Regions from separate parts of the Metabacillus schmidteae genome, predicted to be linked through region 2. Evidence: riboswitches for the same ligand, from Rfam matches in the RefSeq annotation. Region 2 holds a riboswitch; the other holds the start of a gene.

Region 1 (16,578 bases), 3.6 Mb from region 2:
CACGTAATTGCTTACATACTTCTATTCCATCGATTCCAGGCATCATGACATCTAACATTATTAAATCGTATTCATGATTTAGGGCAAGCTCTAAAGCTTCATCACCATTTTCTGCTTCATCAATTTCATAATTTTCTCTTTCAAGATACATTCTTAGTAGTCGACGAATTCGGTCCTCATCATCTACAACTAAAATTCGTGCAAATTGGTTCTCTTCCATAATAAGAACCCTCCTTAATTAGTAAGTTATTTCCAGGGGTGGTTAGTTCATTATGTATAAAGCAAAAGCAACCGTTTTCCTATTAAAAAATGTTAAAAATAAACATAAAGCCTTCACTGCATAGAGTGAAGGCTTTGATAGCAGTGATTATACTAATTGTACGCTAGTCACATATTTTTATCTACTTTTGATCGATATAGTTATCTATGCTTAAGCGTAAGAATGCAAGCCTGCAATTACAAGGTTAACAAAGATAAGGTTAAACATGATGATGGCAAAACCAACAACGGCAAGCCATGCAGATTTTTCTCCATGCCACCCCTTTGACAAACGCAGATGCAAGTAGGCTGCATAAAATAACCAAGTAATGAGTGCCCAGACTTCTTTCGGATCCCAGCCCCAAAATCTTGTCCAAGCAATTTGAGCCCAAATCATCGCAAATATTAAAGCTCCCAAAGTGAAAACAGGAAAACCAATTGCTACAGAACGATATCCTATTTCATCAACAAGATCAAGATTTACATTTTTCGTAAATGGTTTAATAACAGCAGCCAATCGTTTACGTAAGATCAAACGGAGAAGACCGTATAAAATTGATCCAACAACCACTGACCATATTACTGTGTTTAACTTTCTTGCAGAGATTATAGCTGGCATTTCGACTAAAGGTTGAAATTTCCCATCCGTAATTAGTTCCCCTTCATGAGGACCAACTAACGCTGGTAAATTAAATGTCATAACTGCTTCTTGTTCATTCTTATCAATCCAGTTAAAATCAGCTTGATAGTCCATACCTTTAAACGTGCTAGTAACAATAATAAAACCTAATGTGACTACCAAAATGTACATTATAAATTCCAGCCAAAATGTTTTCTTTGAGGATTTTGACTGATCTACAACCGTTACTAGATGGATAATTCCGGCAACAGCACTTATGGCTAGGATAGCTTGTCCTAATGCAGCCGTTGTTACATGAATATACAACCAATGACTTTGTAAAGATGGTATTAACGGACTTATATCATTAGGAAACATACTACCATAAGCAATAATTAAAACAACGATTGGAAGTGTAAATAATCCCAAAATGGCTACTTTATAAATAAAGAACAGGATAATAAAGGCTAGTACAAGCATCATTCCGAACGCTGTCGTAAATTCAAACAAATTACTGACCGGTGCGTGTCCAGCTGCAATCCATCTAGTAATAAAGTAGGCTAGTTGTGATACAAACCCTAAAATAGTCGTTGCTATGGCAGCTATTGTCCATTTGCTTATTTTTTCAGATTTATTGCGTTTATCCCTTATTGAACCGCCAAATAAGAAAATGGCAATTAAATAAATGATAAAGGCAATTTCAAGAAAAGTACTACTAAGTGTTGCCAAATTTCTCCCTCCTTTAATTTATTCTTTGTCTTTTTGATCTTTTGGTACATTAAGTGGCGTACCGTCTACAACGATCTCCATCTCTTTTGCTAATCCATACCAATTTTTATTCGTATGCCCTGCAATTAAAATTTCATCATCATATCGTTGGATCCATATGCGACGGTGATTCCAATACATCCCTTGGATAACCCCTATCATAAAAATAGCTCCACCTAAACCAAGAATCCATAAAGTTAAATCTTTTCTCACAGTTAATGCTGTTAAGTCTTTTGTTTCAATTCCTTCAAACTTCATCTTATATTTATTTTCACCTGACGGCTCAATTGTTTGCTGAATTGCAACAAAGCTTGATTCACCTTCTGGAGTTTGTGGTGTATACATTTTGAAAACAAATGCAGGATTATCAGGAATCCTGGTTTTTGTCGCTGGAACACCTTCTTCATCAAAATAAAAATCTGGTAAATATGTGGCTATTTCTATTCGATATCCATTTCCAAGATCATATTCTTTTTTTGGATCTAAAAGATCGACCTCAATTTGACCAAAGCTTTCTTCCGTTTCCTTATCTATTAAACTAAACTTCATTTTGTTTAATTCATTTAATTTATAATCCACTTGATATAGCGAAAAGGAATCAAATTTTAACGGCTCATTTACCCTAATTTCCTCGCCCTTTACTTTGGTTAATTCAGGCTCAGCTCCGTGAACAATTTCCCCTTCCCTTTCATAGAGAACAACATTTGATTGGAAGTTTTTCACAACGCTTCCATCACCTACTCTGGTGATCGCTTCTTCAAATACTTCGGATTCTTTATCTTTTTCATACACTTCCATAATAAAGTCTTTATTTTCTAAATAATAGCGTCCTTCCGTACCTGGGATAACGGCTGTTTCTCCTTCTCTTACCCAAAGCACTTCATCGACATACATGCCTGGTACAAACCTTAGCATAGCCCCAATTAAAAAGATAATAAGTCCACAATGATTCACATATGGGCCCCATCTAGAAAATCGACCTTTTTCCGCCAACAAATTCCCATTCTCTTCCCGCACATTATAACGCCGGGCTGTAAGATGTTTTTTTACTAGTTCAATATCATACCCGCTTGTTTTAGTTGAACTATATAATCGCTGACGTTTCATAAACGTATGGTGTCTTGACACACCTTGCTTTTTTAATGCTCTATGTAAAGGCACAAATCGATCAAGACTTGCAATCACAAGAGAAATACCAATGGAAGCAACTAAAATCATATACCACCAAGAGCCGTATAAGTTATGAAAACCTAGCTCATAATATAGTTGACCGAGAAATCCATATTCATCTTTATAAAATTGACTTGCTGTCACAGAAGGTGGAATATACATTTCCTGTGGAAAAACGGTTCCTAATGCCGAAGCAAGTAAAGTTAAGAATATCAACCATACACCGACTTTTACTGATGAAAAGAAATTCCATATTTTATCGACAAAGGTTCTCTTATACGTTTGAGAGCGTCTGGCAGAACCTTCGTATTTCATATCCAATAAGTTTTTTGTATCTTTTTTCTCTTTTTCACTTATCGGCTTTCCACATGATCCACATAAAATTGTACCTTCCGGATTTGCATGACCACACTCACAATTTACCTTATTCATGCTGAAAACTCCCCATATTAAGGTTTAATCTGTTCCATATAATCTCTAATCATTCTCTCTGTTAAGGTACCTGAGGTAATGTCAACAACCTTCCCTTCAGGATTGATCAGAAAGGTCGTCGGCAATGGGCCGACTCCGTAAGCGTTTAAAACTTGACGATCCTTATCTAGGGGTATTGGAAACGTTAAATCATGTTTATCTACGAAGCTTTGAACAGCAATATTCGATTCAGCAATATTGACGGCCAAAACCTCAACACCTTGATTTTTGTAGTATTCGTACTGATTGTCCATATATGGCATTTCCCGTTCACAAGGCTCACACCAAGTGCCCCAAAAATTCAAGAAAACGCCTTTTCCCTTATAGTCAGAAAGTTGATGTTCATTTCCTTCTAAATCAGTTAAAACAAAATCTGGAGCCTTTGACCCTACTTTCACCTTTTCCTTACTAACAAAAAAATTTGAATAAAGCGTATATCCCAATGCACCAATTAACAAAATTAATATGATAGAGCGCATAAGTAAACGGTTTTTTTTCATTTACATACTCCCCTACTCCTTGAACATTCTAGGTCATTATAACACTATCCAAATACCTGGTATAATCTATATTTTGAAGTTTATGTGAAAATTACTAAGCCTGTTTCCCATGTTGTGCAAGGGCCCTAAGTTGCTTTACTTCATGTGGTGTTAGTTCTCTGGAATCACCTGTAGCTAATCCATTCAAGTTAAGGAATGCGAATTTTTCCCTTTTCAGCTTTACAACCTGATGTCCTATTGCTTCCAACATGCGTCGAACTTGACGATTACGCCCTTCATGGATCTTTAATTCAATGATGCACGTTTGTTTCTTTTTATCTATCGACAAAACCTTAACTTGTGCAGGAGATGTTTTCCCGTCTTCAAGTTGTATTCCTCGTTCCAATTGCTTAATCTTCTCTCTGGCTGGAATTCCTTTTACCTTTGCTACATAAGATTTTTCTACTTCATAGCGTGGATGCATGAGAATATTCGCGAATTCACCATCATTAGTTAATAAAAGAATACCTGATGTATCATAATCCAGCCTGCCAATAGGATAAATTCTTTGTTTTATATATGGAAAAAAGTCAGTAACAACCTTTCTACCTTTATCATCCTTTACAGCAGAAATAACACCTGTTGGTTTATATAAAAGCAAATAGACAGGTTCTTCTCGTTCAAGCGGAATCCCTTCGACTTCAACACGATCCTGATCCGTTACTTTTATACCCAATTCTTTTACCACTTTTCCGTTCACTTTTACTTTTCCATCTACTATTAATTCCTCTGCTTTTCGTCTAGAAGCTATACCAGCATGAGCAATTACTTTTTGTAAGCGTTCCATCTCGTTCACCTCGATAACATATTACTGCTTTCTCTTTTTTTTCACAAGTATCGACATTAAAATTCTAATTTTGTTTGTCAAAATGTGCTTAACCATCATACCATAATTATTTAAGATGTTGTAATCGTGGTAGTATCCAATTGCCTAATACAATAAAAAAAACTTGGTATCAACCAAGTTTTTAGTGGATTTATTATGAAAACATAATTGTGACAATAACAATTGCTGCAATAATGCCTACTAAATCAGCTAATAAGCCTACCTTTAGAGCATCTCCCATTTTTCTTATCCCTACTGCTCCAAAATATACTGTTAAAACATATAAAGTAGTATCTGTACTGCCTTGCATTGTTGCAGCCAGCATACCTATAAAGGAATCCGGCCCATATGTTGAAATAATATCAGATGTTAATCCTAACGCAGCGGTCCCTGAGATTGGCCGGATAAATGCCAATGGTACAATTTCAGCAGGAATATTTAAAACTTCCAGTGCCGGTTTCATAAAATTCATTAAAAACTCTAACGCTCCAGATGCACGGAAAACAGAAACAGCCACTAACATACCGACTAAATAAGGAATGATTGAAAATGAAATGGTGATTCCTTCCTTACCACCTTCTACGAAGGCTTCATAGGTCGGTACTTTTTTTACAGTTCCATAAATTAAGATAAAACCAATGATTACCGGAATGATCCATAATGATATTGCTCCAATAAGTCCCATAGTCAATCACCTTTTCTCTTTCTCCTATAATAAAAGAAACGATCTATAAGAATAGCTCCCAAAGTTGAAAGGAATGTTGCAATCAATGTAGGGCCAACGATACTAGTAGGTGATGATGATCCATAGGTCATCATTATTGCAATAACCGTAGTAGGAATTAGCGTTAGACTTGAAGTATTTATGGCTAAGAAAGTAATCATGGATCTACTTGCTTTATCAGATCCGCCATTTAATACTTTTAACTGTTCCATAGCTTTAATGCCTAGAGGTGTAGCTGCATTTCCCAAGCCGAAAAGATTTGCCATCATATTTGAAAGCATGTACCCCATTGCAGGATGTTCAGGCGGCACATCAGGAAATAACCTTGATACAATTGGTTTAAATAAATTCCCCAACTTCTCCAGCAATCCAGCCTCTTCTGCAACCTTCATCAATCCAAGCCAAAAAACTAAAACGCTAATAAATCCGATTGCAATTGTAACAGCTTCTTTCCCGCCTTTAAATATGGCCTCATTTACTTCATCCATTGTTCCATTAAACATCGCAAACACAATACCAATAACGGTTAACATCACCCAAATGATATTAACCATAACGATTTACCCCCATTGATGCAAAAAAGATATTTTTAAATATGTTCCAGAACGACCCTTTTGGTTTTTCAACATTTCCGTTGTCAAAGTATATAGGAATATTGGCTATGGACTTTTCTTCAATCTTAATTGACATTTCACCAACAACATTCGGTACCTTTTCAACATCTTCCCAATCTTTTTGTGGTTCCTGTAAAGAAATATTAATTCTTACTTTTTCCTGTTCTTCCTTATTTAAGGGATAAAGAACATTGCGATCGATGAATACATGTTTTTTATAAAATTCATGATCAATACCATCCAGTGTTCCTTCATTTTTCAATTTGACCAGGTCATAATGATTGAAAGCATAATTGTGCAAGTTCATATGATCATCCCAATCATCTGGATCATTTAACGTGACAACAATGGTATCAAATCCATCTTTTGATGCAGTTGAAACTAATGTTCTTTTGGCTCTAACAGTATAGCCTGTTTTTCCACCAGTACTATATTCATAAAGTGTTGTCAAAAGTTTGTTCTTATTATGCCAAACTCTGTCCCATTTTTCGTTAGGGTTTGGCGCCCGGTGTGTTTCAGTTCCAGAAATTTTTTGGTAGGTTTTATTTTGCATGGCATACTGTGTTAATATGGCCATATCATAGGCAGTTGAATAATGATTTTCATGATCATCTAATCCATGAGGGTTTGCAAACATCGTGTTTGTCATTCCAATTTCTTCTGCCTTTTGATTCATCATTAATACAAATCCTTCCAGACTACCTCCAACATGTTCGGCAATGGCTACAGCTGCATCATTTCCAGACCTAAGCATTAGTCCATAGACTAAGTCCTCTAGTTTAATCTTTTCCCCTTTTTGTAAATAAATCGAAGATCCCTCCGCTTGAAGCGCTCTCTCACTTACTGCGACCATTTCATTTAACTTACCAGATTCAATTGCAAGAATTGCGGTCATTATTTTCGTGATACTTGCAATTCTCATTTTCTGATGTGCCTGTTTTTCATATAACACCCTTCCAGACTCTTGATCTATTAGAATGGCTGCTTGAGCACTTACACCAATAGCAGAGGTCTGCGTAAGATTACAGCAAAGTAATAAGATCATAATGATAATCCCTGTTGTCACTTTCTTCATGTGCAGCATAAAGCATCCACGTCCCTTACTCGTTCGTTTTGTACAAGTTTATGCACGTGGACAAAGCTTATGAATGAAAAATTAAAATTGTGACTGTACCCTGTGCTCCATTTGTTCACGTATCATTTGAAATTCTAATTCTATCGAATAAATAAATGAAACATATGTAGGAGGGACAGCTTTTCTAAATACTATACAGTGTTCATCCGAATAGGAACTTCGACTATTTTCATACCATACATCATTTTTGGGATGAAAAAACCTTTCAATACATTGACAATAAACCTTATCCAGCACATGTTTCATATATTCTTCATCAGTTGACTTTTTTTTGAGAATACTATTACATGCTTCAAGTCCTTCCTCACAAAAAACTAATAATCTCCGGGTTGTTTTTAATAACTCTAGAAGATATTCATGATCAAATATTCCTTCTTGTCCTAGGGAATGTATCGTAATCGAATTTACATATTCAGTTAGCTGCTCGACAATGTTCTCTAAGAAAGCGGCTACTTTTTTCGTTTCAACTCTTAATAATATCGCTGTCATTCATCATACACCTCTTCAAGATTTAGTTAATAAAAGGACCTATTAACAATTTACTTTAATATGACTAAAAGCCTTTATATACACTACATCATATTGTCTTTTCAAAAAAAAAAGACTGACCTAAAAATATTTTTTCAGGTCAGTCAAAATTAGTTCAAATCTTCCAGTGTTTCGTTAAACTTTTCAAAGAAAAGATCAGCTTCTTCTTGTTCAAATTCATTATCAGCTTTTTCCGGAAGTGGCGGAAGTTCTTTTATCGATTTAAGCCCAAAATATTCCAGAAATTCCTTGGTTGTTCCATACAATATTGCACGGCCTGTTCCCTCGGCCCTTCCAACTTCTTTAATAAGTATTTTTGATACAAGTGTTTGAATCGGTCTTTCTGTTTTCACACCGCGAATTTCTTCAATTTCTGCTCTTGTAATAGGCTGTTTATATGCAACAATAGCTAATGTTTCCAATGCAGCCTGTGAAAGTGAGCCACTCCCAGGTGATTCAACTAATTTCTTTAAATATGCTGCATGCTCTTTTTTTGTTGTCAGTTGATATTGACCGGCAACCTCTACTAGCTCAATTCCCCTGTCATTCTGTTTATAATTTTCCGCTAGCTCTTTCATAATAGCAACGACTTCCTGCTCTTCAACCTCTAAAACCATTATTAATTGTTTAAGGGAAAGACCCTCGTCACCTGAGGCAAATAATAATGCTTCTACGATTGAATTCCACTCAATCACACCTAAGGTCATCTAAGATTCACTCCCCATAACATAAATATCTGAAAAATTGTTTTCTTGCTCAATAACTATTGAACGTGTTTTCATTAGCTCTAATATGGCTAAAAAAGTCACAACTAAGTGCTCTTTAATATTAGAAGGAAACAAATCATGAAATTTCCTCCTGCCTGGTCTTGACTTTAAGTCAGCTAATATTTCTTCCATTCTTTTTTCAATTGGAATTTCTTGACGCGCTATTTTGGTTTGTACCGGCTTTTGAATTTTCTTTCTCCGCAACATTTTCTGAAAAGCGCCTAACATATCATAAATGGTAACATTTAAGGAATCTATTTGTGTTGTTGATTCTGTTACAAATTCACTTAAATCACTTGGTGCCTTAGTATAAACGTGAGAACGATCTTCTTCAAGTGTCCTAAGGTCATCTGCCGCTTCTTTAAATCTACGGTACTCAATTAACCGTCTCATTAACTCATCACGTGGATCTTCCTCAGGTTCTTCTCCATATTCGTCTTCAAATAAGTCTTCTTCTTGTTTCGGGAGCAACATTCTACTTTTTATTGACAGTAATGTCGCTGCCATAACTAAATATTCAGAAGCAATATCAAGATGAAGCTCTTGCATTGTATGAATATATAGCATATATTGCTCTGTTATTTCTGAGACAGGAATATCGTATATATCAATTTCTAATCGGTTTATTAAATGAAGTAATAAATCTAAAGGTCCTTCAAAAGCGTCTATTTTTACATGATATTGCAAATTCTATCCCACCAATCTTACTACTTGCCACCATATAGTATAGAGTATTTTCTTAACATGTCCAATAATTATTTCTTTGGCAAACACTTTTAAAATACCTAAAAACTTTAAAAGCTGGACTCCTGCCTATACAATTTCAACTTTCACTCATATATTACAAGTGTATAAAAGCTAAACTTGAAGGAGGATTCAAAACATGGGTGATCAAGGTTATAATTACGGTGCAGGGTTTGCGTTAATTGTTGTATTGTTTATCTTATTAATTATCGTTGGTGCTGCTTGGTTATAATTTGATAAAAGAGGTTGCTGGATTCTCAGCAACCTCAAAATTTTTTATTGCTTTTTCAAATTGAGAATGTTGTTTTATGGTACACTGTCATTAAAAATTTATTGAATTGAAGGTGTTATCATACAATGTTTGATCGTGCATATATTGATTACCTCTTGCATTTTCATTGTGATCGAGATTATTTTGAATGCCATGAAGTGCTTGAAGAACACTGGAAAAAGGATGTACTTAAGGATAGAAAGAAATACTGGGTTGGGTTAATTCAAATCGCTGTTGCGCTTTACCATCATAGAAGAGGAAATTTTAGCGGAGCTTTAAAAATGATTTCTAACGCTATAGGTATTATAGAAAGTGAACGAGACCATATCGAAAAGTTAGGTTTACATAGTGATCTGCTAATGAAGTTACTCGTTAAGAGAAAAAATGAAATTCAACATCAACGACCATATACAAGCATCGACCTTCCGATCAAAAATAAAGAATTAATGAAAGAATGCCTTTCAATTTGCAAAAATGAAGGAATAGAATGGGGAGCTGAGAGTAATTTAACAGATAAAGAGCTTATTCATAGACATAAAAGACGGGATAGAACAGACGTCATTGAAGAGCGTTTATTTCAATTAGAAAAAAGAAAAGTGGAAAGGTCTCATAAAAATAACATGGAATCCTAATAGGTAAGGGTCAGTCTTCAATAATTTTTCTAACGCCACCTTAGTAAGATCGATAGGAAGCGTAAATTTATTATGAAGTCTGACCCTTAAATTTTAAAATTACTATTTACAATCTCTACATTTTTTGAAAAATGATTCTGTTTCGTTATTTGGAATAACTGTTTTCTTCTTATAAAGATCTGTAACAGCTTGAACCATTTGTTTACCAATTCCTTGTTGTCGGTGGGAAGGATTAACGGAAATATGTTGAACTTCAACAGTGTTTTCATCTTTAAACACGACACCAATTGCACCAATGATATCTTCGTCTTGCTTCCATAAAAACAATTGCCAATCATCTAATGTTTCATATTGTTTTATTGTTTGTTGTAATTGCTTTAAGTCCTTTTCTGCCGGCATAAAGGAAAGAAGGCCCATCGCAATTTTTTCAAAACTTTTTTTAAAGCGAATTAACATAGATACCCCTCATTAACGAATTAGCTTTCAAAATGAAAGCAAAGTGTTTGAAACCGTACAAAATCAGTTTTTATTAGCCATGCTTTAGCAGGTGTCACTAATTAACTACAGACATAACAAAAGTAAAATACAACTATATATATGATTCAAATTAATCAATTGTTACTCAATCATTATATACAGTTTTTCGACGATTTTAAACACCTTTTTTGGAAAAATTAATCAAGAGCCTTTAATAAGTTACCCATTTCAATTGCAGTAACAGCAGCTTCATAGCCTTTATTACCTGCTTTCGTTCCTGCTCTTTCGACAGCTTGCTCAATCGATTCAGTTGTTAGAACACCGAAAATAACCGGTACACCTGTTGTTAGAGAAGCTTGTGAAACTCCTTTTGCTGCTTCATTACAAACATAATCATAGTGAGTTGTAGCACCACGAATCACAGTACCCAGAGTGATAACCGCATCATATTTTCCTGATTCAGCTAATTTTTTTGAAACTAAAGGTAATTCAAATGCACCTGGAACCCAAGCAACAGTTACATCTGATTCTTCGACGCCATGTCTTTTCAAAGCATCTTCTGCTCCTCCTAATAGCTTAGAAGTAATAAACTCATTAAAACGTGCTACTACAATTGCAACTTTCAATCCACTTCCAATTAAATGTCCTTCAAATGTTTTCATTATTATTCCTCCAACTTTCGATTTAAAAATGTAAGTAATGACCTAGTTTTTCATATTTTGTTCTTAAGTAATTTTCATTTTCTTCTCTTGCAGGCATTTCAATCGGTACTCTATCGACAATTGTTAAGCCATAGCCTTCAAGTCCAGCAATCTTACGCGGATTATTTGTCAAGAGCTTCATTTTTTCAATTCCCAGATCTTTAAGAATCTGAGCACCGATGCCATAATCTCTTAAATCAGGAGCAAATCCTAATTTTTCATTTGCTACAACGGTATCATACCCTTGTTCCTGAAGCTTATAAGCCCTCATCTTATTTAGTAGACCTATCCCTCTACCCTCTTGCCTCATGTAGAGTAAAACCCCTTTTCCTTCTTTCTCAATTTGAGAAAGTGCAGCATGTAATTGGGGGCCACAGTCACATCTGTAAGATCCAAATACATCTCCTGTAAGACATTCAGAATGGACTCTTACTAATATCTCTTCTTCAGGGCTAATATCGCCTTTCACAAATGCAACATGTTCTTTTTGATCTAAAACATTAGAATAGCCTATAGCTCTAAAAGAACCAAATTCAGTTGGCAGCTCAATTTCAACTTCTTTCTTAACCAACTTTTCTCTCTGATTACGATATTTAATTAAATCCTTAATCGTAATAATTTTCAAGTCAAGCTCTTTAGCAAGGACTAATAAGTCAGGCACTCTTGCCATCGTACCATCTTCTTTAATAATCTCACAAATGACTCCACCAGGCTTTGCACCACATAGACGGGACAAATCTACTGCTGCTTCAGTGTGACCAGCTCTACGGAGAACTCCACCTTCTTTTGCAATTAATGGAAATGTATGTCCTGGTCTCTTGAAATCTGCGGGCTTTGAATCTTCCGATAAAAGTGCTTTTACAGTATCGGCACGTTCAAATGCACTAATTCCTGTTGAATTTGTTTTATGGTCAACACTAACGGTGAAAGCCGTTCCATGTGGATCGGTATTTTGAGAGACCATAGGAGAAAGATCCAATTTAGCTGCCTGATTTTCTGTTATTGGAACACATACAAGCCCTCTACCATGCTTTATCATGAAATTAATTACTTCAGGAGTCACTCTATCAGCCAGGGAAACAAAATCTCCTTCATTTTCACGGTCCTCGTCATCTACAACAATGACTACTTTACCATCTCTCAAATCTGTAATTGCCTCTTCGATTGTATTGAACATGATATAACTCCCTTCATATATGTTACATTGGCTAACAACCTGCTAGTCAGCTGTTGTTTATTGTCTATCCTTAGACAAAGCCATTTTCTTCTAAAAATGATTTACTTAATGAAGAGCCTTTTGTGTTATCTTGTTGAGAAACAAATTTTTTTATATATTTCCCAACCATATCACATTCGATGTTCACAATATCACCAACACCCTTTGTTCCTAAAATGGTTTCACCTAAAGTATGAGGAATAATAGAAATGACTACTTTTTCTTTCTCTAACCCAAAAATCGTCAGGCTTATTCCATCTACTGTAATAGAACCTTTATGGATCAAGGTACTAGTTAATTCTTCAGGCACTTGTATTTCATAATAAACTGCATTAGACACTTGCTGTTTTTTCACGATCTTTCCAATACCGTCAACATGTCCAGAAACAAAGTGACCGCCGAATCTTCCGTTCGCTGCCATTGCTCTCTCCAAGTTTACTGTTGACCCTTTTTTTAAAAGGGATAAAGATGTGCTTCTAACCGTTTCAGGCATTACATCAACTGAGAAAGAAGCAGCCGAGAATTGTGTGACTGTTAAGCATACTCCATTTACTGAAATACTGTCCCCTAAAGCTACATCTTTAAGTATATGTTTTGCTCCTATTGTGAAAACGATCGCTTCTTTTGAGCTTTGTACACTTTGAACTGTGCCAATTTCTTCAATGATCCCTGTAAACACACGATTTCCTCCTTCCTTTTATACATGTCATATTTACGTTTACATTGCATTGCATATATTATGCAATGCAAAAAAAGCCCACTGTCAAAGAGACTAGGGGCTTGGAAATTGTCAGAAATTGATATTTGAGTATGTCAAATAAGAGTATTAAATGTCTATTTTTTTCACAGACTTTAATACACCGCAAAAAATTCACGCAATTCTTCTCCCATCCAGACTTTCACTGTCGGCCCTAGAATCTCACTAGATCCACCGTAACAATTAATGTTTACGGGTCACGGACTTAGAAGAGTCACTCCCCTTCATCACCGCCGGTAGGGAATTCCACCCTGCCCCGAAGAATGTAAAACGAAATATGAAATTATAAATTATATTTTATCCATATAACGAGCATGTTGCAATCTTTATGTTTCATTTTTAGAAATTAAAAGGTAAATTTATTGTTAAACTTTCCTGGCAATGAAAAAGAACTGCCCATATACTAGACAGTTCTAAAATTTTTTAGATTTTATTCTTCAAAAACCTTTACTTCTTTCATTACATCATTTGGTTTAATTTTATAAACAGCTTCTAGATTATCCACTACTTTACCAAAAACAGTATGAACCCCGTTTAAATGAGGTTGTGGCTCGTGAACGATAAAGAATTGGCTGCCGCCTGTATCTTTCCCTGCATGTGCCATTGAAAGGGATCCTGCTTCATGCTTGTGTGGATTACCTTGTGTTTCACACTTAATCGTATAGCCAGGTCCTCCAGTTCCAGTTCCATGCGGACAACCACCTTGTGCTACAAACCCAGGGATAACACGGTGAAATGTTAAGCCATTATAAAATCCTTCATTAGCAAGCTTTTCAAAGTTAGCAACTGTTCCTGGTGCTTCATTTTGGTAAAGCTCCATTGTCATTACATCGCCATTTTCCATTGTAATTTGTGCTTTTTTCATATGTATGAAACCTCCAATATGTTTTGTACGTCTAATAGACATGAATACCTACCTATTCTACTATACTCAAGGGAGGAATACCAAATAGATCGTTAATAAATAATATTAAGAAATTCTTAATTTCCATGTTGAATGTATTGACATTTTATAAAAAGCTCTATAATAGATGAGGAGAGCCAGTCATTGTTTGAATAAGGAGGCATTATTTTGAAGAAATATATAGTTAGTTTCATCGCTTTACTTTTATTTGCTTTTCCATCCTTAACATACGCAGATGCAGTAGTGGGGGATATGATTATTACGCTTGGAGAAAATTTAACAGAAGAACAAAAACAAACGATTCTTAATGAAATGAATGCAACTGCAGATGATCAAATCATCACAGTTTCTAATGAGGAAGAACATCAATATTTAGGTGATTATATTCCAAAAGCAACAATCGGAACGAAGGCTATATCGTCAACAAGTATTACAATTGAAAAAGCTGGTTCAGGTCTTGAAGTTAAAACAAAGAATATCAACTGGGTAACGGATGAAATGTATTTAAATGCCCTCATGACAGCAGGTGTTAAAGATGCGTCCATTTATGTTACCGCACCTTTTGAAGTTTCAGGTACTGCTGCCTTAACAGGTTTAATCAAGGCTTATGAGATTTCTTCTGAAGAAGCTATACCGGAAGATGTAAAACAGGTTGCGAATGAAGAACTTGTCACAACAGCAAAATTGGGTGATGAGGTTGGAGCGGAAAATGCATCAGCTTTAATGGCAAAAATCAAGGATGACATTGCCAAAAATGGTATTCCTGAGACCGATGCGGAATTACGTACAATGATTGAAAATGCAGCAAATGATTTAGGTATTACACTTTCAGAAGAAGATATCAATAGTTTAATTGATTTGTTTAATAAGATGAAGGATATAAATATCGATTGGAATCAGGTTGGTGATCAGCTCGATCAGGCAAGGGATAAAATCTCAAATTTTCTGAATTCTGAGGAAGGCCAAACTTTTCTACAGCAAGTAAAAGAATTCTTTATAGCATTATGGAATGCGATTATTTCTATCTTTACAAATAATGAGCAATCCGCATAATAAAAAACAAGAGCGTGTGTATTTTTAACACCGCTCTTGTTTTTTTATTATTTATTAATTACTTTCGATTGAAAGGGAAGATCATTCACAATCAAATCTTCAAAACTCTCTCTTTTCACTACAAGTTGCGCTTCGCCATTTTCAACAAAAACAACTGCCGGTCTTGGGATTCTGTTATAATTATTAGCCATTGAATAGCCATAAGCACCTGTACAGAATACGGCCAAAATATCATTTGGCTTAACCTCTGGTAATGGCAGGTCCCAAATTAACATATCTCCACTTTCACAGCATTTTCCTGCGACTGAAACCGGGACATCATGCTTTTCTAATGCGCGATTTGCTAATACTGCTTCATATTTGGCTTGATATAAAGCTGGACGAATATTATCACTCATTCCCCCATCAATTGCAATATACTCCCTAATATTTGGAACAGATTTTGTTGATCCGGTTGTATATAATGTTGTTCCTGCATCTCCTACTAGGGAGCGACCTGGCTCAATCCAAATTTCGGGCATTTCAATGCCCATTTCATTTACTTGTGTTTTAACTGCTTCAACAATTTTTTCGACATAATAAGTAGCTGGAAGCGGCTCATCTTCTGCTGTGTAGCGAATTCCAAATCCTCCACCCAGATTAACAACTTCCGGGATAAATGAGAATTGACTTTGCCATTCCTTGATTTTATCAAATACTCTTTCTGCTGCAAGAACAAATCCGGCAGTATCAAATATTTGAGAACCAATATGGCAGTGAATTCCAAGCAAATGAATATGACTTGATTTTAACACTGCTTCAATAGCCTTCTCAATTTGTCCATTTAACAAACCAAATCCAAATTTTGAATCTTCTTGGCCTGTAGTAATATAATCATGAGTATGTGCTTCAACACCAGGTGTAACACGTAGCAAAACTGCTACTTTTTGTTCAGATGCTTTTGTTAGTTCTTCTAACATTTCAATTTCATAGAAGTTATCTACAACAATACACCCTACCTGATGGTCTAAAGCCATTTTAAGTTCTGATTTGCTTTTATTGTTTCCATGTAAATGGATTCTTGATGCAGGAAATCCGGAAGCAATTGCAGTATACAATTCACCACCAGAGACAACATCCAATGAAAGTCCTTCCTCATTAATCAGCTGAAACATGGCAATCGATGAAAATGCTTTACTTGCATAAGCAACTTGTGCTTTTACGCCCATTTTTTCAAATGCTTCTTTAAAGCTTCGAGCGCGTTCTCTTATTAACGCTACATCGTAAATATAAAGAGGTGTACCATATTCTTTCGCTAATTGAATGGTATCCACTCCGCCTATTTCTAAATGTCCTTTTTCATTTATATTGCTAGTACCATGTAAGAACAAAATGTATCCCCTCTTTCTACAACTAGGCTTTTAC
Region 2 (16,578 bases):
GTGGCTCATTAATGATGATAGGGACAGTTTATAGCTGTCCCTTTGTTTAATAAAAAAATACCTCCTTACAAGTAAGGAGGCCACATACATATATAAAAATTAGGGGGGGATTACTAGCATCATTGACACTTTTGATACATCTTATACTAGTAAATTGAAATTTATTTTAGAGAAGCTTTCAATTGCTGAACAAAGCGGTGAAACCCTTGTCGGCCAGCTTCATCCTGCTTGAATACACCTGCATGCTCTAAGATGGTTGCAAAAACATGTCCTACTTCTTTTAACAGAACATCATAAACATTTTTTTCGGTTAAATCCGGGTGTTTTTCATATACCTGTTTGGCCCATTCAACATGCTTGTTAATTTCTTCGTCTTTTTCAATCTCAGCTAAGCCATCAGCTTCAACAAGGAAAGCTGCTAGTTTTTTCAGCTCATCTAGTAATCTTCCCGGTAATACAGCTAACCCCATAACCTCAATTAAACCGATATTTTCTTTTTTAATATGATGAACCTCTTGATGTGGATGGAAAATTCCTAATGGATGCTCATCATTTGTTCGGTTGTTTCTTAATACTAAATCAAGTTCAAAAAGCTTGCCCCTTCTTCTGGCAATCGGTGTGATTGTGTTATGTGGAGTTTCACCGGAAAATGCGTGTATGTCTACAGCTTCGTCACTATAGTTCTTCCATTCCTGTAAAATATCATCTGCTGCTTCCATTAAGTCTGCTTGATTTGTTCCTTGAAGACGCAGGACAGACATCGGCCATTTCACGATCGAGAAATCAATGGATGGATATTTGCTCACAGAAAATGTATGCATTTTTTCTGCAACCTCCATCGGAAATGTATGGTGTCCTCCCTGGAAATGGTCATGGCTTAAAATAGAGCCGCCAACAATCGGTAAATCTGCGTTTGATCCTAGGAAATAATGCGGATACTGCTCAACAAAATGCAGTAACTTTTTAAAAGTTTCCTTAGAAATTTTCATCGGCTTATGCTCACCGGCAAGAACAATGGCATGCTCATTGTAATACACATATGGTGAAAACTGAAGAAACCACTGCTCATCATCTAATGTAACAGGGATTATGCGGTGATTTTGCCTTGCCGGGTGATCTATGCGACCTGCATATCCCACATTCTCCTTACATAATAAACAAGAAGGATATTCACTTTTTTGCATGTTTCTCGCAGCTGCAATCGCGGCTGGATCTTTTTCAGGCTTTGACAAATTGATCGTCATTTGCAGGTCGCCATATTCTGTACCAACAAGCCATTTTTCATTTTTCGCAATCCGATCTGTACGAATATAATGAACATCCTGTGAGAAATGATAAAACCATTCTGTCGCTTGTTTTGGTCCAGCCTGAAAAACAAGCTCATCAAATCGACGTATGATTTCTCCTTGTGATGGAACAAGACAGCCCATAATTTTCGTGTCCAGCAAATCACGGAATGTCACAGTGTTATCTTTGATAAGACCTTTTTCTGCTGCCCAATCCAGTATATTTTCTAAAATCGATACAGGAGATTCCAACTCTTCATCTTCGATTGTTACAGCCTTCGTATCAGAAAGCTGTAACACCTCTAAGATTTTATTTCGAGCTAAATCCACGTCCCAGATTGTGATGATTTCCTTTTTTAAAGCAAATTGAAGCAATCGTTCTATTTCTTTATCAATATGAATAGACACGGTATACACCCTCTCGTCTTTTGACCAAAAGCGTAAGCGCCTTGTTCAGCCCCGACAAGCATAAGACGATTTAGAATAGAAGGCGTTCTTTGCCTTCAATTCTAAATTGGCTAGACCCTAGAGGGGCTAGGCGCTGAAGCTGGATGTCGAAGCGCTTAGCCAAAATTCATAAAAAATTTAGTATTTTAAACAACAAAAATTTATTTTTGATAGCCTTTAGGATTCTTTTGGAACCAGTTCCACGCACTTTCAATCATCGTGTGAAGATCAGCATATTTAGGCTTCCATCCTAGTTCCTTTATGGCTTTTTCGGATGATGCTATTAATACAGCAGGGTCTCCTGCACGGCGTGGTGCTACTTCGGCAGGTATTGGATGACCTGTTACTTTACGAGCTGTTTCAATGACTTCTTTTACAGAAAAGCCGTTTCCATTGCCGAGATTATACGTAGCACTTGTATTTTCTTTGCGCAGCTTTTCAATCGCCAAAATATGGGCATCGGCTAAGTCTGTTACATGGATATAATCTCTTATACATGTACCGTCTTCTGTTTTATAGTCATCACCAAAGATCATAATTTTCTCACGATCTCCTAATGCTACTTGTAAGATGATTGGAATTAAGTGTGTTTCCGGGTCATGATCTTCACCAAGTTTTCCTTTCATATGAGCACCTGCTACATTGAAATAGCGAAGCACAACATATTTTAACCCGTATGCTTGTTCACTCCACTTTAGCATTTTTTCAACCGCAAGCTTTGTTTCTCCATATGGATTTGTCGGAACAGTTGGATCCGTTTCAACGATCGGAATATTTTCTGCTTCACCATAAGTTGCAGCTGTTGATGAAAAGACAATTTTCTTCACATTAAATTCTGTCATGACCTTTAAAAGGCACATTGTTCCGTACACATTATTTTCATAGTATTGCAGTGGTTTTTCAACACTCTCACCAACTAATGAATCAGCAGCAAAGTGAATGACCGCTTCTATCTCATTTTCTTGAAAAACGCTTTTTAGAAAAGCTTCATCACGTAAGTCACCGTTGTAAAGTTTTGCTCCTTCTAAAACAGCTGGAAGATGTCCCTTTTGAAGATTATCAACCACCACTACCTCTTCATTACGATCTAGTAGCTCAGACACCGTGTGACTCCCAATATATCCTGCTCCACCACATACTAATACTGCCATCTTTTCATCCTCCACTTAATTCATTTTTATTTCTTTTGCTCCATCGCCAACATTCGCTACGTAAAAATCAGCCTCTAACCCTGTTTTTTCGTTATAACGCTTGCCTACTTCTCGAATAAATTCTTCGATTTTATCATTTTTTACAATTGATACTGTACATCCTCCAAAGCCTGCACCTGTCATTCTTGAGCCAATTACACCATCTTGGCTAAGAGCTGCTTCTACTAATGTGTCTAATTCAAAACCAGTTACCTCATAATCATCTCTTAACGATGTATGAGAATCACACATTAGCTGACCGAAGCTTTTAATATCACCTTGCTGCAGTTTTTCAACTGCTTGAATCGTTCGTGCATTTTCATAAACAGCATGCTTTGCACGTTTTTGATCAAGTTCATTTTTGATTAGGTGACGATGACTTTCGAATTGCTCCGGTGTAAGGTCGCCAAGAGATTGAATCGAAATTTGAGTTTGTATTTGTGAAAGAGCACGTTCACATTCAGAGCGCCTTTCATTGTACTTTGAGTCCGCAAGTGCTCTGCGTTTATTTGTGTTTGCAATGACAAGAGATGCATCCTCAAGGACTATGGGGCTATATTGATAGTCAAGTGTTTGACAATTTAACAGAATTGCATTGTCTTCTCTTCCCATTCCTATGGCAAATTGATCCATAATGCCACAGCTTACCCCAATAAACTCATTTTCTGCATGCTGACTCATTTTAACAAGATCAACACGACTAAACGTTGTTTCCAATATTGATTGTAAAGCAACTGCTGTTACAAGTTCAATAGATGCTGAAGAAGATAAACCCGCACCATTTGGAATATTTCCGTAGAATAAAACATCCAATCCTGTTTCTACCTGAACACCTCGATCTGCGAACTCTTTTATGACTCCTTTAGGATAATTGGCCCAGTCATGTTCTTTTTCAAGCGCAAGTTGATCTTGAGTTGATAATTCAATAATTCCTTTATCAGGGAAATTTACTGAATACAGACGGATAGACTTGTCATTTCTTGGTGCTACCAATGCGTATGTTCCAAATGTTAAAGCACATGGAAACACATGACCGCCATTATAATCTGTATGTTCACCTATTAAATTCACTCTGCCCGGCGCAAAAAATGTGCGAACAGACTGATCTGTTTTGAATATTTGTTTAAACTGGTCTAGTAATTGATCTATCATTGAAAATCACCCTTCATCTCGCATTTTTGGTTTGTGATAGCGTTATCTTTATTGTAAGTTTCAATTTTTCATTGAACAATGGTAAAATTATTTTATTAATTAGCACTTTTTTGCTTAGAATAAGCTTTTATATACAAGGATTTTAACTATATCAAACACTATTCTGATTAATACATAAGTCTTTTTTTGCTCAGTTTAGATAAAAAGGGTAAGAAAGGGGGATTTTTTTGCTATGGAAAAGAAAAAAGGAGCCATTGTCTTTCGTTTTAATGAGCCACATGTGAACAGTGTTGCTCAAATTTGGTCTGTTGGTTGGGATGAGCAAGCTTCATCCATTTACTCTTGGAGCGGAACGGAGAGAAAGGATCAAGATAAATACATCTTTCAATATACGTTATCTGGACATGGTGAAATCAATATTGATGGTAAGGTACATCAATTAAAAGCAGGTCATGCATTTATTGTCAGCAGCCCCAGCAATTATCATTATTATTTACCAGAACATTCATCGAAATGGGAATTTCTCTATTTAACCCTATACGGAAATGAAGCAAGACGCTGCTGGGAGCATGTAAAGAAATCAGACAACCAGGTTATCCGATTTCACCCGGAATCAACACTCATTAAGTTTCTTAAGCAAATTTACGATGATTCTATCGAGAAAAAAATAACAAATGCCTATCACGGATCAAGCATCGCCTATCAATTTCTAATGGAATTGTCTTTATCATTAAAAACAGTTGATAAATATATGGAGGATTGGTCAGAGGGAGTCATAAGCGCCGTATTATTCGCTAAAAACTATTACCAGGATGACATTGGAGCTGAAGAAATGGCAGAGGCTTCAAAATTATCAAAGTATCATTTCACTAGACTATTTAAAGAAGAAACTGGAACAACTCCTATTCAATATTTAACAAATATCCGACTGCAAAAGGCCATCGAGCTTTTGCAGCATACTAAATACACGGTTGATGAAATCGCGCAATTAGTCGGTTATAAAAATGCTAACTACCTAAACAAGATTACACGCAAACTCACTGGGAAATCACCAGGTGAAATTAGGCAAGAGAGACATACTGTTTAGGTTTGAATCAAATGTTGTCTCTTGCAAAATTTATTCCTTTTCCCTGATATTAACCTTTTGGGCAAAAAATAACCCCCAGTAAACCACTGGGGACGATCATATTTCTTTTATGCAAATTTCGCCATCCAACTTTTAAGTCGGACAAATACCAATACAAACAAAGTTGACATTAGGACACCTTTTACTACGTTAAACGGTAATATCGCAGGTATAACTAAATTGCGCATATCAGGTGCCTGCATGAAGTAGGTATATGCCGGAAGTATAAATAAATAGTTTAATATACTCATAACAATCGCCATTGAAAGTGTTCCAACCGCCAGGGCAATCATTATCCCTTTTCTTGTTTCCATTCTTTTATATACATAATACGTAGGTAAAATAAAGACAACTCCTGCTAAGAAGTTTGCAATGTGACCAACAGGCACTCCAGTTGGGCTCCCCATCATTAAGAAATTAATAATATTTTTAATTAAAACGACTAAGACACCTGCCAATGGACCAAACATAACAGTTGCAAGTAGCGCAGGAATGTCACTAAAATCAATGAATAAAAAGGTGGGAAATAGTGGTAACGGAAAAACTAAAAGCATTAATAAATACGATATACTGCTAAGCATTGCAACTGATGCCATTGTTCTTACACTAAATTTTTCTGTTCTAATCATTTGTATCTCTCCTCCATTGATCCATCGCGTTTGGAAGAGGTGTTCGCAAAGTAAGATACCTTATGTTGATAACGTATAAAAAACTCCCTCACAAATGTATGAGGGAGTTTACGAAGGCATCCTAAATAAACGTTCATCAAGTCATTTTTTGAACGTTAGCTGAACCTCCATCTTCTCCCATCCAGACTATACTGTCGGCTTTGGAATTGCACCAAATCCTGCCTAAAAGGCTCGCGGGCTTAAAGAAAATCTCTTATTACCGCCGATCGGGAATTTCACCCTGCCCCGAAGATAGATCATTATTTTGTTTATGTCTTAATTATACAGAAAACTTCATTTTTTAAAAGAGATTTGCATTTTATTCCTAGATAATCACTTGGTATAAATTGTCCCTTTTTTATTAGAAAAACTTGGCCTATCGCCAAGTCCTAATGTGAAAGCTATAGTTTTTCTTATCCTATTACCCATAAAATTTCATGCTTTATGAAAGTATAAAAATAGACTCGTGTGTTCGTTCTCTCAATTATTTAGATCTATCTGAATGGTCCCTTTTTGATGCATAATCGTCATCTTTGTTCCCGGAGTCATGATGTTTTCCAAAATATCCTTTGCCGCTTGTAAGGCAAACTCAATTCTTTCCAGCTTTTCTGTTACTTCTTCATGTTGGGTGATTGGGTAATCTGAAAGCTTTTGTGTGTACTCAAAAGACGTTTGATGATACTCAGCCAGTTTTTCATACACTTCATCGTACAAATCCTCAATTTCTTTTCGCAAATCCAACCTCTCCCTTTTTGATTCCTACTCACTCTATGATACAAAACATCATGAAGAAGGAAAACAGAGATTTCACGTCACTGATTATTTTTCAGTAACCGTTTATGAATCCATATGGCCGCCTGACATCCGTCTGCCATTGCGATGGTCACCTGCTCTGAATGGGCAATAAGATCTCCTGCTGCCCACACATTTGTTATATTTGTTTCCTTTGTTCGAGGATCTACAAGAACATGCTTGTTTTCAAGTCTTTCTACACCTAGTTGCTTTGCAAGCTCAGAATGAACGGCATTGCCGCCAAATCCAATAAATCCTTTATCACCCTGAATGGTTTGTCCATTTTTTAATGTTACCCCTTTAAAGTCAGATTCATTTTCAGTAACAATTGCCTCAATCTCTTCATGAATAACATCTATGTTCTTTTGCTTTAACTTCTCTAATAATGACTGCTCCACTTCTCCATCATGATTGATGAATGTAATCTTTTCTGTCCAATATGTTAAGGTTAACGCCAAACTTGCACCTGTTTTTCCGGATCCTAACAGAAGAACATGCTGATTTCTTACCTCATAGCCATCACAATCTGGACATACATAGATAGAAACACCTAAACATGGGATAATATTTTTTATCTCCGGAATTCGATCTTTAATTCCTGTGGATAACAGAAGCGTTGTGGATTCATATGTTTTACCGGATTCAGTTTTCACTGATATTCTTTCATTACTCTTTTTTGCTTCGATAACATAGTCCTTTATAAATTCAATTCCATATTGTGCTGCTTGTTTTTTACCTAGATCTCTAAGAGTTTCACCGCTTACTCCATCCGGCCATCCCAATATATTGTGGTAGCCTCTGCATAAGTTTGATCTTCCATCTTCAGAATCAATCACCATTACTTTATGCATATATCTTCCTAATTGAATCGCTGCCTGCAAGCCCGCAATTCCTGCTCCAACGATGATACATTCATATGTATTTGTTTTTTCAGTCATCATGACACGTCCTTTAAAATTAAGTACTAGTTATGATTTGTCAAAAAGAAACGGTTCATACAATGAACAAAAGCGCAAGCGCCTTGATCAGCCACAGTTCAGGAATTTTATAAATTCCTAAGCAAAGATAAAGGGACCGTCTTTGTAAACGGTCCCTTATTTTAAATTTTATTTTTCACATGTGGATAACTGCGCTTTCATTTAGAAAATGTTGATATTGCTTACAGTTTTCCACTTTTATATCGTAAAAATTTAGATATTAACAGCCTATTACCTAGTTAACAACAACTTATCCACAAAAGTTATCAACATATCCACATTTACTATCCACATTTTGTGTGGGTACATTCGTTCGCCACAATATATATAGGACTTTTATCCACTATACACAAGTTATTCACAGGGTTATTTTATAGTTCCTAAGTTGCGGTTACGACGTTCTGAATTGACCTCCATTTACATGCAAAACCTGACCTGTTACATAACGTGAATCATCTGATGCAAGATACACATATGCAGGTGCAAGCTCGAATGGCTGTCCAGGTCGTTTCATTTTGGAGTCTAAACCAAATGTTGCGACATTTTCCGCTGAAAAGCTCGAGGGAATTAATGGAGTCCATATTGGACCTGGTGCTATCCCATTCACCCTTATCTGTTTATCCACAAGAGACAGTGACAAAGATCTTGTAAACGTTGTGATGGCTCCTTTTGTCGCAGAATAATCAATCAATGTTTTGTTTCCTTCATATGCAGTGACAGATGTTGTGTTAATAATTGAGCTTCCCTTTTCTAAATAAGGCAGGCTTGCTTTGACCATATAGAAAAAGGCAAATATATTTGTTTTGAACGTTTTTTCCAGTTGCTCTGCTGATATATCTAAAATGCTTTTTTGAACATACTGTACAGCATGGTTATTGACAACAACATCTAATCGGCCGAACGTTCGAATGGCTGATTTGACAACTTCATAGGATGATTGTTCCCGTGATAAATCTCCGGGGCAAAGTAAACATTTCCCACCCAGTTCTTCAATTCTTCGCTTTGTCGCCTGGGCATCTTGATGCTCATTATAATAAGGAATAACAACTGCCGCTCCCTCTTTTACAAAGGCATAGGCAACCGCCCTTCCAATTCCGCTATCTCCCCCAGTTATAATTGCTACTTTATTCTTTAACTTTCCACTTCCTTTATAGCCATCCCACTCTGAGATTGGTGGAGGAGTCATTTCAAATTCAAAACCTGGATGACGATTTTGATGTTGTGGTGGAAATACAATTGGCTGCACCTTTGTCTTTTGCTTTTTCCCATAATACGGATAAACAGGATATGGATACATGTATGGCCCTCCCAGCTTTGCATACTTCGCTTAAAATCTATTCACCAACAGCTTGTAGAAATAACAAAAATCCTAAAGAAATAAACATTTCCTTAGGATCTTCTAGTAAATCTTTTTAGGATAAATGAAAATAGTATGAGAAGTAACGAACAAACAAACATCGTAATCGCCACCATCCCCAGTCCTATTCCGTACCAAGGGTTTGTGAAAAAACCAATGATAAAGCTGCCAACAAACGTGAGAACAGCTAGAGCAAGACTAACTAATGATGGCAAGTAAACTTTACCTGACTTTCTTTGAGCAATCAAAATCAATCCAGCAAAAAAGAGAATATAATAAACAGCTATTGCTTGTTCACTTAGCATAAACCCAATTGTTTTTGGAATAAAGTAACTTCCGCTAGAGGCAGGTAGATCAAGGTTTATTAACTCCGGTTTACCATTACCTTTAAGAGATACTGACATTAATTGATATTCCTCCGGTTCCCCCGGCCAATTTTCATAATGCAAAAATGCAATTTCATCCTTTTCATGCAAAAAGACAGGTGACTGCACATTTGCTTGTAAATCTGTTAATTGATTCGTTTTATTACTTTCGATATTTTTTACAAATAACTCATAATGAAACAAGCTAGTATTCTTTGATTGTTCAGTTACTGCTGTATAAGCGAGCAATGTACCATCTTTAGACAGAACGGAAGAATACATATCATCTTTGATTTGTGCAACGGATGATTCGGTTTTTTTCTCTAAAGAATAGGCAACAAGCTGTTCAGTCGTTTTATATAAACTGTAATACAAAGTCTTTCCATCAGCTGAAATAGAAAGATCATTCATTGAAAAATGATCTCTGTCTGTTAGTTGATCAACTTGATCACTCTGACGATGAACTTGATAAAGATCAAATCCTTCTTTTGTTTCACCTTCTGATTTCCCAACTTCAGAAGCAGGCATTGCAACAAAGTATATAGACTCCTTGTCAGGGGCAAAAACAGCATCTGTTACATGAAGACTATCCAGCGCTAACCGCTTTGCATTACTACCATCATGATTCATTACGGTAATTGTTTGAATACGTTGATCATCCTCTGTCAAAAACAGCAGTTCTTCTCCATCAGATGAATATTTTGGTGAATGTGATCTTCCTTCTATTTTCTCACTTAATCTAGTAACATCCGTCCCATCCAGATTTGACACATAAATCGCTTCATGACCATCTAAAAAATACGAAAACGCAACTCGAGAATCATCTGGACCTATATCAAATTCCTGTCCTAACCCTGTGTAAAAACGATATGGATCTTCTTCTTGAAGGGTTTGGTAAAGAATCGAGCCTAGCATGAGTAATAAACTTACCACTGTAAAGATGAGAACAATTCGCTGTTTTTTCAAGCTTTTTCAGCTCCTTTCTTTATCTATCATATGCAACGGAATAATCCGGTAATTACTAAAATCTTCTATCTTTTTTGCCATTATACTATATTTAGCAGTCTTACTATAGGAAATCTAATAAATTAGAATAACTCGCCTTGTATGCGTAAGCCTTTGTTTTTCTTAATGTACAAAAAAGCCAGATGCATAAAAGCACCTGACTATAATAGATTTATCGCTTATTAAATCCTTTTTTCTCTACAAATTCTTTCATATACATTCTAGTAGGTTTTGATAATAAGCCTGCCATTTGACCTGTCCAAGTGTCTTTTCTTTCACCATTCGTCCGCTGTTCATAGTATTCAGAAATTTGTTCGTCATACTCTTTTAACTGATTGATATACCTGGTTTGATCTTGTTGATATTCATCTTCATGATACACATGCTCAAGCGGCAGTCTTTGCTTTTGATCCGGCTGCTGCGCAGGATATCCGACCGCAATACCGAATACAGGAAGAACATGTGCAGGAGTTTTTAATAAACTTGACACTTCTGATAATTGGTTTCTTAGACCTCCGATATAAACAGCACCAAGACCAATGGATTCAGCAGCGAGCACAGCATTTTGCGCTGCAAGAGCTGCATCAATCACAGCTACCATAAATTTTTCCGTACTCTCCAGAACTTCACTCGCATCATGATTATATTGACCAGCAATTAATTGATGTCGGTGCAAATCGGCACAAAAGACAAAGAAATGTCCATTTTCCGCTACATATTTCTGGCCACCTGCTAACTCTGCCAGCTTCAGCTTTTTTTCTTTATCCTTTACACCAATAATCGAATATGCCTGAATAAAGCTTGAAGTAGATGCTGCCTGGGCACTTTGAACGATTACTTGAATTTGTTCGTCTGTTAATGCTTTATCCTCAAATTTGCGGATGGAACGATGATTTAATATCGTTTTAATTACATCATTCAAGGTTATTGCCTCCTTTTTTCTATTATAAAAAGGATAACTCTTTTTCCTCTCATCACATACTAATCTGCTTATATTAATTCTTTCTGCTTTGTTTCTTCACCGAGCAGTAACACAGCTAGAGCTCCAATAATAATGGATATTGCAAAAATTAGAAAGATGATGTTGATTGAATATTCAGCTGCTACTAAATATCCGACAAGTAAGGGTCCTAAAATTCCACCAACTCTTCCAAATGATGCAGCTAGTCCTGCTCCAGTTCCGCGCACCTCTGTTGGATAGTGCTCAGGTGTATAGGCATAAAGCGCACCCCATGCCCCTAGGTTAAAGAATGACAAAAAGATACCTGATGTTAGTAATAATGGTAGAGTATCAGCATTTCCGAAGAAATAAGCACTAAAGGCTGTCCCAATTAAAAACGTAATGAGGACAAATTTTCGACCTGCGCGTTCAATTAGGTATGCAGCAACAAAATAGCCTGGAAGCTGGGCAAGTGTCATGATAAGCACATACTGAAAGCTTTTTATTAAGCTAAAGCCTTTTAACACCATCACACTTGGTAACCAAAGAAACATACCGTAATAGGAAAATACTACGCAAAACCATAGAATCCAAAGCATGGCTGTTTGTTTTACATAAGGCTTAGCCCATACCTTGGAAATTTTTGTGAACGGGGATTCCTTTTGTTTCGTCACACCAACCGCTTGAAATCTTGGAGAGTCCGGTAGTTTCATTCTTAAATACAATGCATAAAATGCTGGTAGAGCACTTAATAAAAGTGCAGCTTGCCAACCATATGTAGGGATAACGAAATAAGAGATTAGTGCAGCGATTAACCAGCCACCAGCCCAAAAGCTTTCTAATAAGACAACAACTTTTCCACGTTCATTAGCAGGAACACTTTCAGACACTAATGTAGATGCAACCGGAAGCTCTCCTCCTAACCCGGCACCAATAAAAAACCTTAAAATAAGAAACAGTGCATAGGAGGTGACAAATGCAGAAAGACCACTTCCCACTGAGAAAAGTAACAGAGTAATAATAAATACTTGCTTTCGGCCGACTTTATCAGCCATTAATCCAAACACTAAAGCTCCTACTGCCATTCCAATTGAATTTACACTGCCGATCCAGCCCATTTGGGAAGAAGTTAAATTCCAATCCTTTTGAAGAGCTGCAATGATGAATGAAAGAATTCCGACATCCATAGCATCAAACATCCATCCTAATCCTGCAATACTTAGAAGCTTTCGTCTGGAAATTTCCTGAGTTGTTTTCATGTAATCCACCTTTCCTTAAGGCTTTTCCAAGTATACTTCCATGTTTCATCTTTATCATACGGGGAAACGTATAACTAGTAGTACAAAGAAAGTGCATGAAATGTAAAAGAAACACGACAAGTTCTTGAGTAAAACCTGAATCTTACTTACTTACAAAACATATACTATTTACTCTCCATCTTCACTTATACTCTAAACAAATTCTTGTCGTCAATGTATATTGCTTAACATGCCAAAATCTTTTTTACTCCATGCACTTTTCTCTTTATTTCTTGTTGGCAAGTATGTTATAGTAATTGTAACAAAAAGTTCACAAAATGTTACTAATTAGGACACAGACTTGTAAGCGATACCAATGTTAAGGGAGTGTGTCAAAATGGATGTATTTTTTGCTTATTTATTAATAGGAACAGCAACCCCATTGTTTTTATGGAAGGAAAATAGAAAGCTTGCTATATTACAAGTACCACTTATTATTCTGATGTGGACAACATTAATTCTCTATATGTACTCTGATTTCGGAACTGGCCACCTTGTGTTTGGATCAATGTTCATTTTTAATATCGTTGCAGCACACTTAACTGTTCTTTATGTTCTTTGGAAATCTGAACTACCGGAATTCTTACAAAGCAGAACTGACGAGAACTATATTCATTAAGAACAAAAGCGCAAGCGCCTTGATTAGCCCCGACAAGCATAAGCCCCAAATGAATAGAAGACGTTCTTTGTCTTCAATTCATTTGGGGCTTATGACCTCGAGGGGCTAGGCGCTGGAGCTGGATGTCGAAGCGCTTAGCCCCAGTTCAAGAATTTTATAATTTTTTAAACGATAAAAAAGGGTATGACTCTCAATTAGAGTCATACCCTTTTTTGCTTTTAGCCCATATCCCAAACCATTGCAAGCAGTGTACCAAAAATAGTCACTAACGCAATGATTACTCCGTAGTAGATGTTTGTATAAATAGCCGCTCTGTCTTCCGTTTCACCTGCGTGCATGAAGACAACAAGCTGAAGACCTGCTTGTATGAATGCTGTTACAAGAAGTACAGTCATCCCTACCGGAAACGACATATCAAAGAAGTAAACACCAAGTGCAACGACTGTAAGGACTAATGAAAAAACAAATCCCATAACTTGTTTAAGCGGAAATAATTCGCTCATGTTTACATCATTCCTTTCAGATAGATGAAGCTAAAGATAAAGATCCAAACTACATCTAGGAAGTGCCAATAAAGTGAAAAGATAAACGACTTATTTGCTGTTTCTGGAGTTAATCCACGTTTTTTCACTTGCATTACAATAAATAATCCCCAGAAAAACCCTAGTGTTACGTGGGCACCGTGCGTTCCTAATGTCGTTAATAAAATTGACGTAAAGCCACTTACTCCAATACCTGCTCCCTCATGAGCATAATGAATAAATTCATATATCTCAATACCTAAGAACCCTAATCCTAAAATAAGTGTCACGACAAAGAAATTAATCATTGCCTTTACTCTACCAAGACGCATGGCATGGATACCAAGACCGATCGTAAAACTACTTGTTAAAAGTAAAAGTGTCTCAAGAATAACAGGCGTGATAACGAAGATTTCTGCTCCGTCAGGACCTGATCCTGTACGATTATATAATGTAAAGTAAGTTGCGAAAAGTGTTGCGAAAAGCATGATTTCCGCACCAAGGAAAATCCAAAATCCAAAGATCTTTAATTGATTTTCTTCTGTACTATATTCAAGTGGAAGCGAGTTATCAATTTTCATGTTTAAGCACCTCGCAATTCTGATTCAGTTTCTTCAATTTCTTTAACAGGAATATATCGACCATGATCTTTTTCGAACGAACGAAGTGTCATAAATACGAAAATCCCAATTGTTGTTATAATAGCTGGAATCCATAAGCTAAAGATCAGCGAGAAGCCCCATACAAAGAAGAAACAACTCATAATGAATGGCATACCACTGTTATTAGGCATATGAATTTTCTTATATTCACCTTTGAATAGTTCATGACCGTGTTTCTTCGCATCCCAGAATGCTTCGCTTGTTTTCACTTCAGGTACAATTGCAAAGTTGTACTCTGGAACTGGAGTGTGTGTAGCCCACTCAAGTGTACGTGCATCCCAAGGATCTGAACCGATATTTCTTGGTGCATAACGAATGCTGTAATAGATGTTATAAGCGATTAACGCAAAACCGATCATCATAATTCCGGCACCGATAAATGACACCATATTTAATGGACCAAATCCAGTTGCTTCTGAATATGTGAAGCTACGACGTACTTGACCGTCTAAACCAGTAATATACATTGGGATAAATGCTAGGACGAAACCGATAGAAAGTAACCACGCTGTCCATTTCCCAATTCTTTCGTTCAACATAAAGCCGAACATTTTCGGCCAGTAATATGTTAATCCAGCAAGCATAGCGTACACTACACCAGGAATAATAACATTGTGGAAGTGAGCAACTAAGAACATTGTATTATGGTATTGGTAGTCAGCTGCAGACATTGCAAGCATAACCCCTGTTACCCCACCTAATGTGAAAAGCGGGATGAATAGCATTGAATAAAGCATTGGCGTTGTCATACGAATTTTACCTTTTCGCAGTGTGAACAACCAGTTAAAGATCTTAACCCCAGTCGGTACAGCAATCGCCATTGTTGTAATAGAGAAAATACTGTTTGTAAACGCACCTTGACCCATTGTAAAGAAGTGATGCGCCCATACTAAGAAAGAAAGAAGAGAAATTAACACCATTGACCAAACCATTGACTTGTAGCCATATAGGTTACGACCTGAGAATGTTGAAATAATCTCACTATAAAGACCGAATGCCGGTAAAATCAAGATATATACTTCAGGATGTCCCCAAACCCAGAACAAGTTCGCCCAAAGCATATCCATACCACCGTTATCGATCGTAAAGAAGTGGGTTCCAAATAGACGATCCATTGTTCCCATTGCAAGTGCAACTGTTAATACAGGGAAAGCAAATACGATAATTAAGTTTGCAATAAGCGCAGACCAAGTGAACATTGGCATTTTCATTAATGTCATACCAGGTGCTCTCATTTTCATGATCGTCGTAATAAAGTTAATACCCGTAAGCAGGGTTCCGATTCCGGCGATCTGTATCGCAATCATATAATAATTCGTTCCGACAGATTTACTGAATTCCTCACTAGCCAGTGGGAAATATGAAGTCCAACCTGCATCAGGTGATCCACCGACAACGAATGAAATGTTAAATAACATAGCTCCCATAAAGAACAACCAGAAGCTTAAAGCATTCAGACGTGGAAATGCAACATCACGTGCTCCAATTTGCAGTGGAACAACTAAGTTCATGAAGAACATGATAAATGGCATTGCCATAAATAGAATCATAACAACACCATGAGTTGTAAAAATCTCATTATAATGCTGTGAATCTAGTAATGTATTATCAGGAACGGCAAGCTGTGCACGCAACATAATCGCGTCAACGCCACCGCGGAATAACATAACTAACGCAGAAATTAAATACATAATACCGATACGTTTATGGTCAACAGTCGTTAACCATTCACGCCATAAATAACCCCATTTTTTAAAGTATGTTAATCCAGCAAGGATTGCAATCGTTGTTAATCCAATCGCAACCATTGCTGCATAGATCGCAAAACTTGGATGAGGTACGGCAAAACGATCAAAGAAATCCATACGTTTGTGACTCCTTTCGGAAATGAATTATTTGTAAAGAAGAAAATGTTTAACGGACAAGTTTTTCTTCATTAGAACAAGTTAAGCTTAGTGATAAGCCAAATTTTAATGATTCATGTGTTCATGCTCTGATTGAGACATGTCTTCATGTTCTGAATGATCATCGTGAGATTCCTCAGTTTCTGCATCAGAAGCTTCTTCTTCCTCAGCTTCACCATGATGATGTTCATTCGGAGGTGAGAACTCTAAATGAGTTCCAGTATATGTTAACTGCCCAAGATGACCTGGTTCTAACAGCTCTGAAAATT

What was found. A riboswitch is a leader RNA that binds a small molecule or an ion and turns the genes downstream of it on or off. The one in region 2 is predicted to bind FMN.
Region 1: linked by a shared signal. The riboswitch ahead of ribE (riboflavin synthase) and the one ahead of HWV59_RS00600 (ECF transporter S component) in region 2 are both predicted to bind FMN.

The regions. Positions count from the first base shown of each region.
Region 1 covers NZ_CAESCH010000001.1:3,732,861-3,749,438, forward strand. Annotated here, with positions in the region: gene HWV59_RS18190 (response regulator transcription factor) at 1-220, opposite strand, end outside; gene ccsB (c-type cytochrome biogenesis protein CcsB) at 431-1,606, opposite strand; gene resB (cytochrome c biogenesis protein ResB) at 1,625-3,247, opposite strand; gene resA (thiol-disulfide oxidoreductase ResA) at 3,265-3,786, opposite strand; gene rluB (23S rRNA pseudouridine(2605) synthase RluB) at 3,881-4,612, opposite strand; gene HWV59_RS18215 (spore maturation protein) at 4,806-5,336, opposite strand; gene HWV59_RS18220 (nucleoside recognition domain-containing protein) at 5,339-5,929, opposite strand; gene HWV59_RS18225 (D-alanyl-D-alanine carboxypeptidase family protein) at 5,922-7,073, opposite strand; gene HWV59_RS18230 (DUF3907 family protein) at 7,146-7,613, opposite strand; gene scpB (SMC-Scp complex subunit ScpB) at 7,763-8,359, opposite strand; gene HWV59_RS18240 (segregation/condensation protein A) at 8,360-9,106, opposite strand; gene HWV59_RS18245 (YjcZ family sporulation protein) at 9,303-9,395, shown strand; gene HWV59_RS18250 (DUF309 domain-containing protein) at 9,521-10,066, shown strand; gene HWV59_RS18255 (GNAT family N-acetyltransferase) at 10,169-10,522, opposite strand; gene ribH (6,7-dimethyl-8-ribityllumazine synthase) at 10,741-11,205, opposite strand; gene HWV59_RS18265 (bifunctional 3,4-dihydroxy-2-butanone-4-phosphate synthase/GTP cyclohydrolase II) at 11,228-12,421, opposite strand; gene ribE (riboflavin synthase) at 12,492-13,139, opposite strand; FMN riboswitch at 13,336-13,485, opposite strand; gene HWV59_RS18275 (peptidylprolyl isomerase) at 13,648-14,082, opposite strand; gene HWV59_RS18280 (DUF1002 domain-containing protein) at 14,290-15,174, shown strand; gene lysA (diaminopimelate decarboxylase) at 15,222-16,544, opposite strand.
Region 2 covers NZ_CAESCH010000001.1:119,861-136,438, forward strand. Annotated here, with positions in the region: gene HWV59_RS00575 (general stress protein) at 1-12, shown strand, start outside; gene galT (UDP-glucose--hexose-1-phosphate uridylyltransferase) at 162-1,688, opposite strand; gene galE (UDP-glucose 4-epimerase GalE) at 1,895-2,884, opposite strand; gene HWV59_RS00590 (galactokinase) at 2,900-4,075, opposite strand; gene HWV59_RS00595 (AraC family transcriptional regulator) at 4,308-5,162, shown strand; gene HWV59_RS00600 (ECF transporter S component) at 5,270-5,830, opposite strand; FMN riboswitch at 5,996-6,127, opposite strand; gene HWV59_RS00605 (hypothetical protein) at 6,350-6,604, opposite strand; gene HWV59_RS00610 (NAD(P)/FAD-dependent oxidoreductase) at 6,682-7,599, opposite strand; gene HWV59_RS00615 (SDR family oxidoreductase) at 8,030-8,935, opposite strand; gene HWV59_RS00620 (TolB family protein) at 9,028-10,326, opposite strand; gene nfsA (oxygen-insensitive NADPH nitroreductase) at 10,538-11,287, opposite strand; gene HWV59_RS00630 (MFS transporter) at 11,356-12,564, opposite strand; gene HWV59_RS00635 (spore morphogenesis/germination protein YwcE) at 12,941-13,222, shown strand; gene qoxD (cytochrome aa3 quinol oxidase subunit IV) at 13,441-13,725, opposite strand; gene qoxC (cytochrome aa3 quinol oxidase subunit III) at 13,728-14,324, opposite strand; gene qoxB (cytochrome aa3 quinol oxidase subunit I) at 14,327-16,270, opposite strand; gene qoxA (cytochrome aa3 quinol oxidase subunit II) at 16,376-16,578, opposite strand, start outside.